3 regions of the Corynebacterium suedekumii genome follow, and region 2 is predicted to be linked to each of the others. Evidence: riboswitches for the same ligand, from Rfam matches in the RefSeq annotation. Region 2 holds a riboswitch; each other region holds the start of a gene.

Region 1 (5,101 bases), 870 kb from region 2:
CTCGATGCCGTCGTGCCAGATCTGGCGGCTGGCGTTGTTGACCAGGATGTCCAGCCCGCCGAACGCCTCGACGGTGTCGCGGACGATCTTCTCGCACTGCGCCAGCTCGCACAGGTCACCCGGCAGGGCGAGAGCCTTCTGGCCGGCGGCCTCGATGGCCTCGATGACGCGGTCGGCGTCCGCCTGCTCCTCGGGGAGGTAGGAGATGGCCACGTCCGCGCCCTCCCGGGCGTAGGCGACGGCGACGGCGGACCCGATGCCGGAGTCGCCGCCGGTGATCAGGGCCTTGCGCCCCTGGAGGCGGCCGTGGCCGACGTAGCTGTCCAGGCCGATGTCGGCCTTCGGCTCCATCTCCTTGTCCAGGCCGGGGTGGGGCTGGCGCTGCTCGGGTGGCTCGATGGTGGGGTAGAGGGAACGGGGGTCATGCATGGTGGTCCTCCTGTCACGCATTAGTCATGTCTGATGTGAGCGCCCAGAGTACCCATATCCTGGACGGCATGCGCCTCTCCGTTCTCGACCGGGCCAACGCCACCAGTACCGCCACCGGCACCGCCACCATCTCCTCCACCGCCGACGTCCTGCAGGGTGTGCTCGACCACGCCCGCCACGTCGAAGCCCTCGGCTTCGCAGGCTTCTTCGTCGCCGAACACCACGGCGTCCCCGGCATCCCCGGCACCCAGCCGGCGATGCTCGCCACCGCCGTCGGCGCGGCCACCAGCCGGATCCGGGTGGGCACCGCCGGGATCATGCTGCCGGCGCACCAACCGCTCATCGTCGCCGAGCAGATCACCACCCTCGAGGCCCTGTACCCCGGGCGTGTCGACGCCGGCATCGGCTCCTCCGTCGGCTTCACCGCCGCGGTCCGCGCGTCCCTGCGGCAGGGGGATGCGGCCGAGCTGAAGGCCCGCTACCCGGAGGACCTGCGGGAGATGCTCGGCCACCTGACCACGGACACCCCGGTGTGGCTGCTCGCCGGTTTCCGCTCCGTCCTGCTCGCCGCCGAACTCGGCCTCGGCGTCATCCTCGGCGGCCCCAACCAGGCGGACGCCGCCGACCTCTACCGGCGCAATTTCCGCCCCGGGCGTATCGACGCCCCGCAGGTCATCCACTCCCTCAACGTCGCCGTCGCCGACACGACGGACGCCGCCCGCGACCTCCTCCTGCCGGAGGCCTTTGCGCAGGCTCACGCCCGCACGACCGGCGTGTTCGAGGCGCTGCGCCCGGTCGATGAGCTGCCGACGCCCACGGAGAAGGAACGACGCCGGATGGCGGAGACCCTGGCGATGGCGGTGTGGGGGACCCCGCGGGACGTCGAGAAGCACCTGCGCGGACTGGGCGACGTGCTGGTCACCGGCGGGATGAGTGATCCCGCGGGGCGGGCGCGGTCGGAGGAGCTGCTGGCTGAGCTGGTGTGACCGGCCCCCGGCACACAGGAAACTCCCAAGTATAGGTATTACTATTGGTCGCGTACCTCATAGTCACCATATTTTTCAGGAGTTTTTCCATGACCACCACTGATTCCGGGCGCCTCGGCGCCCTCCGTTCCGCCGGCTTCACCGCCCTGCTCATCCGCGGCATCCTCGGTATCATCCTCGGCGTTCTGCTCCTCATCGCACCCCTGACCAGCGCCACCATCCTCGCCACGATGGTCGTCCTGTTCATCGGATTCTGGCTCATCCTCGACGGTCTCACCGCCTGCTCTTTCGCCTTCAAGGAGAAGAATCACGATGTCAGTGGCTGGGGGTGGACGCTCGCCGGTGGTATCGCCGCCGTCCTCATCGGTATCGGCGCGATCATCTACCCGCTGACAGCCGCGGTGGCCGGCACCCTCATCATCCTCTGGTTCCTCGTCGCCGGCCTGTTCATCCGGGGCGTCCTCGAGCTCGGTGACCGCCAGCTCGGGGGCTGGGGTATCGCGCTCGGCATCATCAACATCCTCGCCGCGATCGCCATCGCCGTCGCCCTGTGGACCAACCCGGCCGTCGCCCTCGGGGCGTTCATCTGGGTCGCCGCGATCTACGGCATCGTCTTCGGCATCGTCGCCGTGATCGCCGCCTTCAAGGTCCGCAACGCCTGACGCTTGCTAAGGTGACGGTCTCGTGACACGGGGTGCTGCCCGCCCATCGGAGCAGCTGAGAACACACCCGTCGAACCTGATCCAGTTAGCACTGGCGAAGGGAATGTCCGGACGCGGTCTTCGACCTCATCGCCGAGGGCACCCCGTTGCAGTCGGTGACCACTCCGGAGGAATTCGCCGACGCCATCCTGTTCTTCGCCTCCCCGTGGGCGCGATCCGTCACCGGCCAGAACCTGGTCGTCGACGGTGGCCTGGTCAAGGACTAGTCGGGCCGGATCCGGTCCCGCTTGCTGGCGTGGAACAGCTCCGGGTCAGGCGGGGGATCAGTGTGGACGCGGGCGGGCCGCCAGGTCGCCCGGGCCTGCTCCAGGTCCACGGCGGCCGCGGCGAGGAAGTCCGCGACCGCCTCGATCACCGGTGGTTCGCAGGTGGGACACGAGTTGACCTCGTAGACCACCAGTTCGCCGGTGGCCCGGTTCTCGCCAATGTCGATGCCGCCGATGAGCGTGCCCGCCGCCCGGGAGGCACGCGCCGCCAACTCGGACAGCTCCGGGGTGAGCGGGCAGGGGGCGAGGTGGCCGCCGGCGAGGATGTTGGTGATCCACTTCCCGGGCGGGGCGTAGCGGTACATGGCGAACACGGGGTGGTGGTTGACGGTGTAGACGCGGATGTCGCGGCCCGGATTGTCGATCCAGGGTACGACGTAGTAGCCCTCGTCCCGCTCCCGCAGCCGGGCGAGCAGGGCGGGGGCGTCGGCGGCGTCGGCAAGCTTCTCGACGCCGCGGCCCCCGTGCCCCACCAGCGGCTTCACCACGGCGGGGGCGTCGAGATCCTCGAGCCAGTCCTGCAGGGCGGTGTCGTCGCGCCCGGTGATGACGGGGTAGCGCAGCGCACCACCGTCGCTGAGCAGAGTGGAGTCGAGGAACTTGTTCTGCGCGCGGAACAGCGTCATCGCGTCGTTGATCACCGGCACCCCGAGCCGCGCGAACACGTCGAGGTAGGACATGCCCGGCACCAGGAGGTCATCGAGGACCCAGCCGACGACGAGGTCGGGGTGGAGCTCCAGGGGGCCGACGCTGAAGCTCACCTCGTCCGGGTCCATCCTGGTGACGATGTCATGTGGATGCACCCGGATGACCGACACCCCACGCGCGCGGAGTGCCGGGAAGAGGAGGTCATGGTCCTCCTCGTCCGTGTCATCGCCGAGAATGACGATGAGTGGACGGTCCGGTGTGAGCGGATCGTCGAGACGACTCAACATGAGCGCCATCTTATGTGTCGTCGGCGGGGCAGGTGGGGAGTTCGGTGCCGATACAGTGGTGGGCATGCGCGGATGGAATCTCAAGAACGCCTCGGCCGTGGTCATGGTCGCCGGCCTCGGCTTCGCTGCCTGGGACGCGCTGGGGCAGACCCCGCGGGTGGTCGGGGCAGCAGTGGCGATGATCGCCGCCCTCGTCCTCGTGTGGCGGGTGTCCAAGGGAACCCGGCGCCTCGAGTCCTTCCTCTCCGCGCTGGTCCCCTCGCTCGTCGCCGCCGGATTCATGACGATGTGGCTGTACCAGGCCTCCCCGGACACGCCGTCCCCGCAGAACGGGGCAGGTGGGATCGGTGAGACCACCGCGGTGGCGTCCGGTACCCTCCCCGCCCCGCCGGTGGCGAACCTGACGGACCTGCACGCCCAGTCCCTCGACATCGCCGACCAGCTGACCGACGGCGGTTCGGAGCGGGTGTTCCGCTCGCAGCTGAAGACGGACGTCAACGCCGGCGGCTCACTCATCGAGGTCGTCGAGGGGGACTCCGTCTACCGCGCCCGCCTGGAGACCTACCCCGAACGGGAATGGCAGTGGGAACAGCGCATCGATTCGCTGCAGAAGACCACCTTCAACGGCCACGAGGTGACCCTCGACTTCGCCACCACGATGGCGCAGCTCCGGGAGGATGCCGCGACGATCGGCATCAACGCCGCCTACGAGTCGGTGTGGATCGATCCGGGACACTCCAGCTTCCAGCCGCTGGAGTCCGCCAACCCCCGAAAACTGCCCGTGCTGCAGTTCAACTCCACGGTGGACGGTCGTGAGCTGCGTCCCCAGATCCTCGGCGACGGCACCCTGCCGGGCACGTTCTTCGACATCACCGACCAGTCGGCAGTTGTCGATGAGATCATCGCCGCCCTGCGCCTGGACAACCGGCCCACCACCGGCATCGATGTGCAGACCCTCACCGCCCGCACCCCGACGGCCCTGGAGCCGCGTCTCGACGACCGCCCGGTCTACGGTGGCGTCGAGTTCCGCGGCGCCGTCGGCGCCGAGACCCTGCAGGTCACCGTCGGCGTCGGCCAGTTCCCGACCGTCTTCTCCCGCACGCCCACCGAGGGCCTGGGATCAGTCCCGCTCGACAGCATCCCGGCGGACTCCCTGGACAGGTTCCTGCCGGACACCGATCAGCCCGTGGCCTGGCAGGTGCGCGCGGAACCGGGCGGAACGATCCTCCGCGTCATCGAGGCCCCCGGCGTCCCGGAGCAGCGGCACCGCCTCTAGGCGGGCCGTCAGGCCGAGGGCAGTTCCCCGCGCTGCACACGTTCGAGGCGGGCGACCGCCGGCAGTGAGGCCGGCAGCAGGCCAGCCTGCACCAGTGACCGGACCGTCTCCAGTGCCCGGCGGTAGTAGGTCTGCCGCTCATCCTCCGTCGCCGCGCCCTGCGCATGCCGGTAGAGCTTGAGCCCGGTCTCCGCCTCCGCCCGGTAGGTGGCCGAGAGGTTCGAGGTACCCGTGGAGCGGGCGTAGCGCTCCGCACCCGCCCACGCCATCCGCAGCTCATGGACCGAATCCACGTAGGCGTCGACCTGGGCGGGCGTGCCCTCGGACTCCGGTTCCGCCCGGGTGGCGGCGGCGAGGGCGTCGAAGTAGCGGTGCACCTCCGGGCGCGAGCGGTCCCACAGGCCGGGGAAACGCAGCAGCATCTCCGGGTCGAACTCCCACGCGGCGTAGGCGTCGAGCACCTCTCGGTGCTGTATGCGGGCCTGGT
Region 2 (5,101 bases):
ACTCGCCGCGGACGGGCGTTTCGTCGTCGGATTCGGCGCGGGCCGCGGGTGGGGCTTCGACGACTTCATCGCCACCGCCGAGCGCGTCGGCCTGGAGCTGGAGAACGTCTTCGAGTCCTGGGATCTGCACCCGTTCACGGCGGACTCTGACTTCCTCGTGGCCATCTTCCGCAACGACGCCGACGGGTGACCTGCCCGTCACCAGGCCCGGTCGGCCTGGTCGAAGAACTCCCGCTCATGGACGCACGCGGTGAGGTAGGCCCGGGTGGCCGCCTCCCGCTGCAACGGCGACGCCTGGTCGAGGGCGGTTTCCACCCGTTGGATGGCGGCCTGTGCCCCGGCGAGGAAATCCTCCCCCGCGTAGGTGCTGAGCCAGGCGTGGTACGGGTGCCCCGGATGATTGTCGGCCGCCAGGTCGAGCCCGATTTCGGCGTAGAGCCAGTAGCAGGGCAGCACGGCGGCGGTGCCCACGACGTAGTCCTCCACCGCGACGGATGCGATGAGGAAGTCGGTGTAGGCCATCGTCACCGGCGACGGGGAGCTCACCGCCAGTTCCTGTCCGTTGAGCCAGTCGCGGTGCAGTTCCGCCTCGACGACGACGCATTCGAGGGCGCCAGCGGTCCACGCGACCTGGCCCTCATGATCCGGGGCCGCGGCGGACAGTAGCGCCAGCGCGCGGGAGTACCTGCTGGGGTACTGGGCGTCCTGGTCAAGGTAGAAGGCGAAGTCGGCGTTCCGCAGCGAACCGTCGCGCAGCCCCCGGATGAACGGCAGCGCCATGATCTCGGCCCACACCTGGCCGGTGCGTTCCCACAGTGCGGCGGTGTGTGGCCCGGCGGGGGTCAGCCGCGGAACGGGTGCCGGGGTGGTGGGCATGTCGCCGCGCAGATGCGGCCAGGGTCGCGTGGACGCGGCCCGTTCGAGGCGTCGGGCGCGGTGCCCGTGATCGACGGGTCCGTTGCCGTCACCGACGTTCAAGTCATCGGCGTGGGTGATCGCCTCATGGAGCCAGCGGGTGGCCCATGCCAGGGCCCGTTCGACAGGTTCGCCGAGCGCCAGCCGGGTGGCCAGGGCGGAGGAGAGGGAACAGCCGGTGCCGTGGGTGTTGGTCGTGTCGATCCGCGGGCTGGGCACCCGGTGGACCTGCCCGTCCGGGTGTACGACGGCGTTGTCGGCGACGGGTCCGGTCAGGTGGCCACCTTTGACAATCACGGTGACGTCAAAGTGCCGGGCGAGGTCAACGGCCTGGGTCGCGGCGGACTCGAAGTCCTGTGCCGTCTTCTGCCCGGTGAGCACGGCCAGTTCCCGGAGGTTGGGGGTGACCACGTCGACGCGGTGGACCAGCTCGCGGACGGCCTGTTCGGCGTTCTCGTCGAGGAGCCGGTCGCCGGAGCTGGCGACCATGACGGGGTCGAGCACCACCGGAATGGTGCCACCGTAGGCGGCCAGCGCATCGGTGACGACGGCGACGGTGTCGGCGTCGCCGAGCATGCCGATCTTCACCGCGTCGACGGCCACGTCCTCGAACACGGCCGCCAGCTGTTCGGCGAGGAACTCCCGCGGCGGGGTGTGGACGGCGCGGACACCCCGGGTGTTCTGGGACACCAGCGCGGTGACCGCACTCATGCCGTAGCCGCCGGCGGCGGTGATGGACTTGAGGTCGGCCTGGATGCCGGCCCCGCCGGTGGGATCGGTGCCGGCAATGGAGAGAATGCGGGGGATCATCGGGTGTAGGCCTCCTTGAGGTCCCTGGCAGCCGCGGCGGGATCGGCGGCGGCCATGATGGCGGAGACGACACAGATGCCGTCGACGGCGGTGTCGGTGAACAGTCCGGCCCGGTCGGCGTCGATGCCGCCGATGGCCACGGAGGGCAGGTCGGCGGTGCGGGCCCGGTCGGCGAGGGCGTGAACGCGCTCGACCCCGAGGCCGGCCGGGGCGTTGGCCTTGGTGGTGGTGTCGAAGGCGGGGCCGATGCCGATGACGTCCGGGCCCCGGCCATCGAGGGCGATGACGGCGTCGAGTTCGGTGTCCGAGCCGACGGACAGGCCGATCATCTGGTCATCCCGCAGGAGCGCCCGGGCCCGGGGGAAGGGGATGTCGATCTGGCCGATGTGCAGGTGGCAGCGCAGTCGGCGGGCCACCTCGACGCGGTCATTGAGGAACACCGGCACGTCCACCGCATCGAGCAGGGCCGCCGCGGTCGCCTCGACCTCGGCGTCGGTGGCGTGTTTGTCGCGCAGCTGGACCACGGTCGCCCCGCCGGCCACTGCCCGGGTGGCGATGTCGACGACGCGGTCCGGCCCGCCGCCGAGCACGGGGTCGGTGACCAGGTACAGGCTCCAGTCCACCGTGCCCATTGCTCCGCTCATGCCTCCTCCACGCTGACCAGCTCGGCGATCCGGGCATCGTCGACCTCGGCGAGGGCGTCGAGCCAGGCGACCGCGAAGCTGCCCGGTCCGTTGGACCGGTGGGCGGCGAGCTGCCCGGCGGCGCCGACATGGGCGTGGGCGGCCAGCACCGCGTCATGGTCGTCGACACCCTCGACGGAGAGGTAGGCGGCCGTCAGCGCCCCGAGGGAGCGTCGACGTCGCCGGACACGGCAACGACCCCACCGGTCTGCTCGACCAGTGCCCGGGCGGCGGGCAGCGCGTCGGCCACGGTCTCGGTGGCATCCACGCCCCGCCCGCCGGCCCCCAGGCCGGCCAGGGCCGTGATCTCCGAGGCGTTGCCGCGGACGGCGGTGGGGGAGGCGTCGACAAGCGAGAGCAGGAACCGCGTGCGGTGTGCCAGCCCGCCGGCACCGACGGGATCGACGACCCAGGGGGTGCCGGCCGCGGTGGCCCCGCGCACGGCTTCCCGCATCCCGGCGTAGCGCTCGGCGGAGGGGGTGCCCGCGTTGATGAGGACACCGCTGGCTATCGCCGCGAACTCCGCGGATTCCTCGAGCGTGTCCACCATCGCGGGCGAGGCGCCGGCGGCGAGGAGGACATTGGCGGTGGTCTCCATGACCACCGAATTGGTCAGACACTGGACCAGGGGAGTCGCCTCCCGGAGTGCGCTGAGCGCACGGAAAACTGCCATGACAATCCCTTCGCTAGTACAAGCTAGAGCAGGTTCAATGGGTGTGATCTCAGCGCGCTGTCGAAGCGCGCACCCCATGTCGTAACGGCAGACAGTAGCAGAACGCGGGTCAGTAGGTGGTGATCCCCCGCGAGCGGAAGATATCGCGGGTGGCGGCCAGGGACTCCGCCGTCGGCGGCTTCGTGTCGGCGAGCCGGTAGTTCATTCCCAGCTCACGCCACTTGTCCGCGCCCATGTTGTGGAAGGGCAGGACCTCCACTCGTTCGACGTTGGGCCAGCGGGCGACGATGTCCGCGACACTCTCCACGTTCTCCGTCGCGTCGGTCAACCCGGGGACGAGGACAAAGCGCACCCACACCGGCTTGCCGGCGGCGGCGAGCCGGTCGCCGAAGTCGATCGTCGGCTGCAGCTCCCGGGTCGTGACCTCCGTGTAGGTCTCCTCGTCGCCGGACTTGATGTCCAGCAGGACCAGGTCGATGTTGGCCAGGTCCTCATCCGTGAGCCGGGCCCCGAGATAGCCGGAGGTGTCGATCGCGGTGTGGATGCCGGCGTCATGGACCTCCTGCAGCACCCGACGGGTGAAGGCGATCTGGAACAACGGCTCGCCGCCGGAGATGGTCAGTCCGCCGCCGGAGGCGCCGAAGACCCGCTTGTAGCGGCGGATGCGTGTGACCACGTCCTCGACCTTCTCGAGGGTGCCGGTGCGCATCTCCATCGTGTCCGGGTTGTGGCAGAACTGGCAGCGCAGCGGGCAGCCGGAGAGGAACAGCGTCATCCGGGTGCCGGGGCCGTCGACGGCGGTGACCATCTCCCAGGAGTGCACCAGGGCGACGTCACCGGTGTGGCGGGCCGCCATGAGCTCCGGGCGGGTGAGGTCTTCGGCGGTGCCACCGATGCCGCCGGCCACACCCCGGACCCGTTCGCCGAGTTCCGGGGTCAGCTGGACGACGCCGGTGATGCCGTCAGTGGAGGCCATCTACGCCCCGTGGTGGAAGGTACGGGAGATGACGTCGGCCTGCTGTTCCCTGGTCAGTTTGACGAAGTTGACGGCGTAGCCGGACACCCGCACCGTGAGATTGGGGTAGTTCTCCGGGTGCTCCATCGCATCCTCCAGCGTCGACTGGTCGAGGACGTTGATGTTGGCGTGGTAGAGACCGGACTCCATGTTGTGGGCGGTGCGGTTGGCCTTCATGTCGGCCATGCGCTCGTCGAAGGTCTTGGTGGACATGTGATGTGCTCCTCGGGTGATTCGGGGTTGGTTCCGGGGTTTGGGGTGGGTCAGTTCTCGTCCATGATGAAGCCGGCGTCGAGGATGCCGACCAGGTTGGTCACCTGCTCGTCCTTCGTGCGGCCGAGTCCGGACGGGGTGATGGTGTTGGTCAGGGAGATGCCGTCGAGGGCGTCGTGGTAGTCGAGCTTGCCCACCGAGAGCATGGAGGCGACCATGCCGTGGTTGTCGGCGCCGTTCTCCGGGTTTGCGCCCGGGGCGAAGGGGGTACCCGCGCGGTGGCCGGAGGGGAAGTTTCCGGTGGCCTTGCCGTAGACCACGTTGGAGGTGATCGTCAGCACCGACTGGGTCGGGATGGCGTCCCGGTACATAGGGATCTCCTTGATCTTGGCCATGACGGTGTGGACGATGGTGGCGGCGATGTCGTCGGCCCGGTCGTCGTCGTTGCCGTAGGTGGGGAACTCACCCTCGGTGATGTAGTCGACGATGAGCCCCGAGTCGTCGCGCACGGGGGTGACCTTGGCGTACCTGATGGCGGACAGGGAGTCGGCGACGATGGACAGACCGGCGATGCCGCAGCCCATGGAGCGGACGATGTCCGAGTCGTGCAGGGCCATCTCGATGGCCTCGTAGGCGTACTTGTCGTGGCACCAGTGGATGATGTTGAGCGCCTCGACGTAGGTGCCGACGACCCAGTCGAGCATCTCCTCGTACTTGGTCCACACCTCGTCGAAGTCGAGCGGTCCGTCGCCCTCGATGGGGGTGAACTGGCCTTCCCTGGTGATCTGCTTG
Region 3 (5,101 bases), 370 kb from region 2:
CGATCGGCAGGATGATGACGAGCTTGTTGAACAACGAGCCCTTGGTGATCCGCCAGATCATCGGCAGCTCCCGGGTCGGGTTCACGCCCGCGACGTACCGGGGGGTCACCGCAGCGTCATCCACGACGACGCCGGCCGCCTTCATGGACGTCTTGCCGGCGGCCGCGGCGACGTCGTCGATGCTGGCGGCGGCGCTCCGGGCGATGAGGGCGACGTCGTCAAGCAGGGCAATGAGGCCACCGGCCATGGCGGAACCTTTCGTTGGACGGGTGCTGGGGGGGAGCAGGGGGTCGTACTGAACAGTGAAATACTACGCCCGGCGGTAGGTGTGCGCACCTAGACTTGGCCGACATGAGAATCGCGATCATCGGAGCCGGCGCGGTCGGCGGCTGGTTCGGCGGACGCCTCGTGGAGACGGGACACGACGTCGTGTTCATCGCCCGCGGCGAGACCCTCACCGTCCTGCGCGACCGGGGCATCACCCTCAACGATGCCCCGCCCGTCCCCGTTCCGGCCGTCCCTGCCCTGTCCGAGGCAGGCGAGGTCGACCTGGTGCTGCTCGCCGTCAAGGCGACCACGGAGACGGACCTGACGGGGATGCTCGCCGGGCTGGGGGAGGGCGTACCCGTGGCGGTGACCCAGAACTCGGTCGAGGTGCCGCAACTGGTCGCCGACGTCGTGGGCACGGAACGCACCTGGCCCGGCGTCGTGCGCGGCTACTTCCACCACACCGGTCCCGGTGCGGTCGAGTTCCACGGCGGCCCCATCTCCTACACCTACGGCACCTGGGACGGCAGCGACGATCCACGGGTGGACGAGTTCGGCGCGGCCTTGACCGCGGCCGGGGTGGAGGCGGTGATCCGGGACGACATCTTCGTCGGTGTGTGGGCCAAGGCCATGTTCGTCGTCTCCACCGGCGCCCTCGGGGCACTGACCGGGGCACCGCTGGGTCAGTTGCGCACCCGTTACCGGGACTCGCTGGCCGCGATGATGACGGAGATCCACCACACCGCCCTGGCCCACGGCGTCCCGCTGGAACCCACCGCGGTGGCCGACACCCTCGCCTTCGCCGACCGCATGCCCGCTATGGCCACCAGCTCCATGCACCGCGACCTGGTCTCCGGAGCCCCGGCGGGGGAGACCGAGCTCGACGCTCAGGTGGGTGCGGTCTGCCGGATGGGCGATGCTGTGGGCGTGGACACCCGCCTGCACGATCTCCTGCTGACGGTGCTGGAACAGCGCGGAGAGCAGACACCCCTGGGGTAGCCTGAGTGGCATGACCGCCTCCGCCACCGCCCGCGTCCGCTGCGAGAAGCCAGGGCGGTACGCCAGGTCACTGGCCGCCCGCTTCGCGCACGCCGCCCACACCGACTGGGACGACGACCTGGGCCGCGGCCACCTCATGTTCACCTGGGGCCACGACGCCGAGGTGGACATGATCGCCGGCGACGGGATCCTCCTGCTCCATCTGGAGTGCGCCGCCGACGACGTCAACCAGCTCGAGGCCATGGTGGGCACCGGGGTGGTGGAGCTGGCCGAGGGCTTCGGGGCGGAGAGCATCGAGGTGGAGTGGAAACGCGCCGGGGGAGAGCCGGGCACCCGATGGGTGGGCCCGAGATCCACCCCTGCTGCGGGTGGGCTAGACTGACCGGCGCACATTGACACCACGGGTGCCCGGTGAAACTCCGGGCTGAGACGCCGTCCACGGCGAACCGTCGAACCTGATCCGGTTAGTACCGGCGCTAGGGAGACATACTGTGACCACTGATTCCTCGCGCGCCTCCTGGCGCGTCATCGACATCATCATCGCCTCCGTCCTGGGTGTGGCCTGCGGCCTCATCTTCTGGCTGTGGAACTCCATCGGCTATGCCTGGTTCACCGCCATGGACGCACTCACCCCCGGCTTCGGCGGCCTCGCCGTGGGGATCTGGCTCATCGGCGGCGTCCTCGGCGGGCTGGTGATCCGCAAACCGGGCGCCGCCCTGTTCGTCGAACTGCTCGCCGCGATCGTCTCCGCCCTGCTGGGTAACCAGTGGGGGATCGAGACGATGTACTCCGGCCTGGCCCAGGGCCTCGGCGCCGAGCTCGTCTTCGCCGCCTTCGGCTACCGCCGCTTCACCCTCCCGGTGGCCATGCTCGCCGGCGTCGGCGCGGCCGTGGGGGCGTTCATCCTCGAGCTGTTCACCAGCGCCAACCTGGCCAAGTCGCTGACCTTCAACTCCATCTACCTCACCTGCCTGGTCATCTCCAGCGCGATCCTCGCCGGCCTGCTCGGTCACTGGCTGGTCAGGGCACTGGCCGCGACCGGTGCCCTCGACCGTTTCGCCGCCGGCCGAAAGCGCGTGTGATGGCTCCGCTCGTCGAGGCCCGCGGCCTCGGCTGGCGGCACGCCTCCCGCATCCACCCGGCACTGTCCGGCATCGACCTCACCGTCCGGCGCGGCGAGCGGATCCTGCTCACCGGCGACTCCGGGGCAGGCAAGTCCACCCTGCTGGCCGCCCTGGCCGGCTTGCTCGGTGACGAGGAGGACGGCGACCAGGCCGGCACCCTCACCGTCCGCGGCACCGTCGGCATGGTCCTGCAGGACCCCGACTCCCAGGTCATCTCCTCCCGCATCGGCGACGACGTCGCCTTCGGCTGCGAGAACCTCCGTGTCCCCCGCGACGAGATCTGGCCCCGGGTCCGCCGCGCCCTCGATCTGGTCGGACTGGACCTGCCGCTCGACCATCCCACCCGGTACCTCTCCGGCGGGCAGAAGCAGCGGCTGGCGCTGGCCGGCGTCATCGCCATGGGTGCCGAACTCATCCTCCTCGACGAGCCCACCGCCAACCTCGACCCGGCCGGACAGACCGAGATCGTCGAGGCCGTCGAGGCCGTGGTGGCCGAGACCGGAGCCGCCCTCATCGTCGTGGAACACCGCCCGCACCTGTGGCGGGCGATGATGGACCGGTTCCTGCGCCTGGAGTCCGGCACGACCGGCACGGCCGGCACGGCCGGTGGCTCCGGTGGCGGGGGCAGTGCCCGCCTTGTGGAGACCACCGCCGACGACCTGCCGTCGCTGCCGGTGCTGCCCGCCGCCCCCGGCGTCCCCGCCGGGACGCGTTCCCTGGTCGAGGCCCGTGAGCTGCAGACCATCTGGGGCCCACCCCGGACCCTGGACCTGCCCGCCGGATGCTCGACCGTGCTCACCGGGCCCAACGGCGCCGGCAAGTCCACCCTGGCTCTGACCCTGGCCGGACTCCTGCCCCCGGAGGGCGGTCGACTGCACTACGCCGAGGACCTGCGCCAGGGACTGCGGAAGGCGCCCCACGCCTGGACCTCCCGGCAGCTGGCCGACCGCATCGGCTACGTCTTCCAGGACCCCGAGCACCAGTTCGTCGCCCGGACGGTCGGCGAGGAGATGGCGGTGTCCGGAGGTGACCCGGATCGGATCGACGAGCTCATGACCCGCCTGCGGCTGGCGCATCTCGCCGAGGCCAACCCCTTCACCCTCTCCGGCGGGGAGAAACGCCGCCTGTCCGTGGCCACCGCCCTGGTCAACGCGCCGACACTGGTGGTCCTCGACGAACCGACCTTCGGCCAGGACCCCGGCACCTTCACCGAACTGGTCGGCCTGGTCCGGCAGCTCACCGCCGACGGGGTGACGGTCCTGTCCATCACCCACGACGAGGCCTACCGCCACGCCCTCGGCGATCATGAGGTGGTGATCCGGTGAACCTCCTGCGCGACATCAACCCCGTCACCCGCATCCTCGGGCTCATCCTGCTGACCACCCCGCTGCTGCTGTCGGTCGACGTCGTCTCCGCCGGGGTGGCCCTGGCCTTCACCGTCCTCGTCGCCCCCTTCTGCGGCGTCAGCTGGGGCCGGCTGCTGCGCCGCGGCTGGCCCATCCTGCTCGCCGCGCCGCTGGCCGCCATCCCCATGGCCCTCTACGGCCGACCGGAGGGGGAAACCTACGCCCAGTTCCTCTTCGCCCACGTCACCGACAACTCCCTCCAGCTGGCCGCGGCGATCTTCGTCCGTGTCCTCGCCGTCGGCCTGCCCGTCATCGTCCTGTCCGCGGACGTGGACCCCACCGACCTCGGCGACGGCCTGGCCCAGGTCCTGCGCCTGCCTGAACGTTTCGTCCTCGGCGCCGTGGCCGCCGCCCGCCTGGTGTCGCTGTTCCGCGACGACCTCGACTCCATGCGTCGCGCGCGCCGGGCCCGGGGGATCGCCGACCAGGGCCGGATCCGCTACTTCCTCACCCTCGCCTTCGGCCTGCTCGTCCTGTCGCTGCGCCGGGGAGCCAAGCTCGCCACCGCCATGGAGGCCCGCGGCTTCAACCGCGTCGCCGAGCACGGCCGAACCTGGGCGCGCGAGTCGAGCCTGTCCGCGCGCGACTGGATCGTCATGGCCGTGTGCCTGGTGGTGTCCGTCGCGTCGATCGGCATCGCCGTCGCCGTCGGCTCCTTCCGTTTCCTGGGGGTGGCATGACCCGCCTCACCGTCCTCGTCGACGGCCCCTCCGGTGCCGGCAAGACCACCTTCGCCGAGGCCGTCTCCCGTCGCACCGGGATCCCCGTGGTGCACCTCGACGACTTCTACCCGGGCTGGTCGGGGCTTGCGGCCGCCTCCCGCATGGTCGTCGACGATGTCCTGCACCCCACCCGGCCCGGCTATCGCCGCTGGGACTGGGAGAACTCCGTTCCTGCCGACCGGGTGTTTCTGGACCCGGGGGATTCGCTCCTCATCGAGGGAGTGGGGGCGATCACCGAGGCGTCGGTGGCCGCTGCGGGACTGCTTGGCGACGTCCTCACTGTCCGCCTCAGTGCCCCCGTCACCGTCCGTAGGGCCCGGGCTCTCGCCCGGGACGCCGACTACGAACCGTGGTGGGACATGTGGGCGGAGCAGGAGGCCGGGCACTTCGCAGAGCACGGGGATCTGCCCGTTGACTTCGAACTGGAGTGGACCCCGGAAGGATTCTCCGGGGGTGGCGGGGGTGGCCCGGCGATAAACATTCACGGGCAGTTGCCAGACGTCTGATGTGGCAAACGGCAGGTGAACGGCCCGTTACGCCGGCGTAGACCCGGTGGCTTTCCGGCCAAAACGTGACGGCGGGG

The links. A riboswitch is a leader RNA that binds a small molecule or an ion and turns the genes downstream of it on or off. The one in region 2 is predicted to bind thiamine pyrophosphate.
Region 1: another riboswitch for thiamine pyrophosphate. It lies ahead of QP029_RS00865 (SDR family oxidoreductase); the one in region 2 lies ahead of thiM (hydroxyethylthiazole kinase).
Region 3: another riboswitch for thiamine pyrophosphate. It lies ahead of QP029_RS09030 (ECF transporter S component); the one in region 2 lies ahead of thiM (hydroxyethylthiazole kinase).

What each region holds. Positions count from the first base shown of each region.
Region 1 is NZ_CP126970.1:174,821-179,921, reverse strand. Features, by position in the region: gene QP029_RS00880 (SDR family oxidoreductase) at 1-429, opposite strand, end outside; gene QP029_RS00875 (MsnO8 family LLM class oxidoreductase) at 498-1,415, shown strand; gene QP029_RS00870 (DUF308 domain-containing protein) at 1,505-2,077, shown strand; TPP riboswitch at 2,096-2,198, shown strand; partial or broken gene QP029_RS00865 (SDR family oxidoreductase) at 2,185-2,343, shown strand; gene QP029_RS00860 (ATP-grasp domain-containing protein) at 2,340-3,338, opposite strand; gene QP029_RS00855 (hypothetical protein) at 3,403-4,614, shown strand; gene QP029_RS00850 (hypothetical protein) at 4,623-5,101, opposite strand, start outside.
Region 2 is NZ_CP126970.1:2,158,511-2,163,611, forward strand. Features, by position in the region: gene QP029_RS10820 (class I SAM-dependent methyltransferase) at 1-190, shown strand, start outside; partial or broken gene QP029_RS10825 (bifunctional hydroxymethylpyrimidine kinase/phosphomethylpyrimidine kinase) at 199-2,357, opposite strand; partial or broken gene thiM (hydroxyethylthiazole kinase) at 2,366-3,087, opposite strand; TPP riboswitch at 3,069-3,168, opposite strand; gene pflA (pyruvate formate-lyase-activating protein) at 3,191-4,057, opposite strand; gene grcA2 (autonomous glycyl radical cofactor GrcA2) at 4,058-4,309, opposite strand; gene QP029_RS10850 (pyruvate formate lyase family protein) at 4,360-5,101, opposite strand, start outside.
Region 3 is NZ_CP126970.1:1,790,380-1,795,480, forward strand. Features, by position in the region: gene QP029_RS09015 (DUF808 domain-containing protein) at 1-247, opposite strand, end outside; gene QP029_RS09020 (2-dehydropantoate 2-reductase) at 352-1,266, shown strand; gene QP029_RS09025 (DUF2218 domain-containing protein) at 1,277-1,648, shown strand; TPP riboswitch at 1,657-1,766, shown strand; gene QP029_RS09030 (ECF transporter S component) at 1,758-2,348, shown strand; gene QP029_RS09035 (ABC transporter ATP-binding protein) at 2,348-3,715, shown strand; gene QP029_RS09040 (energy-coupling factor transporter transmembrane component T family protein) at 3,712-4,476, shown strand; gene QP029_RS09045 (nucleoside/nucleotide kinase family protein) at 4,473-5,024, shown strand.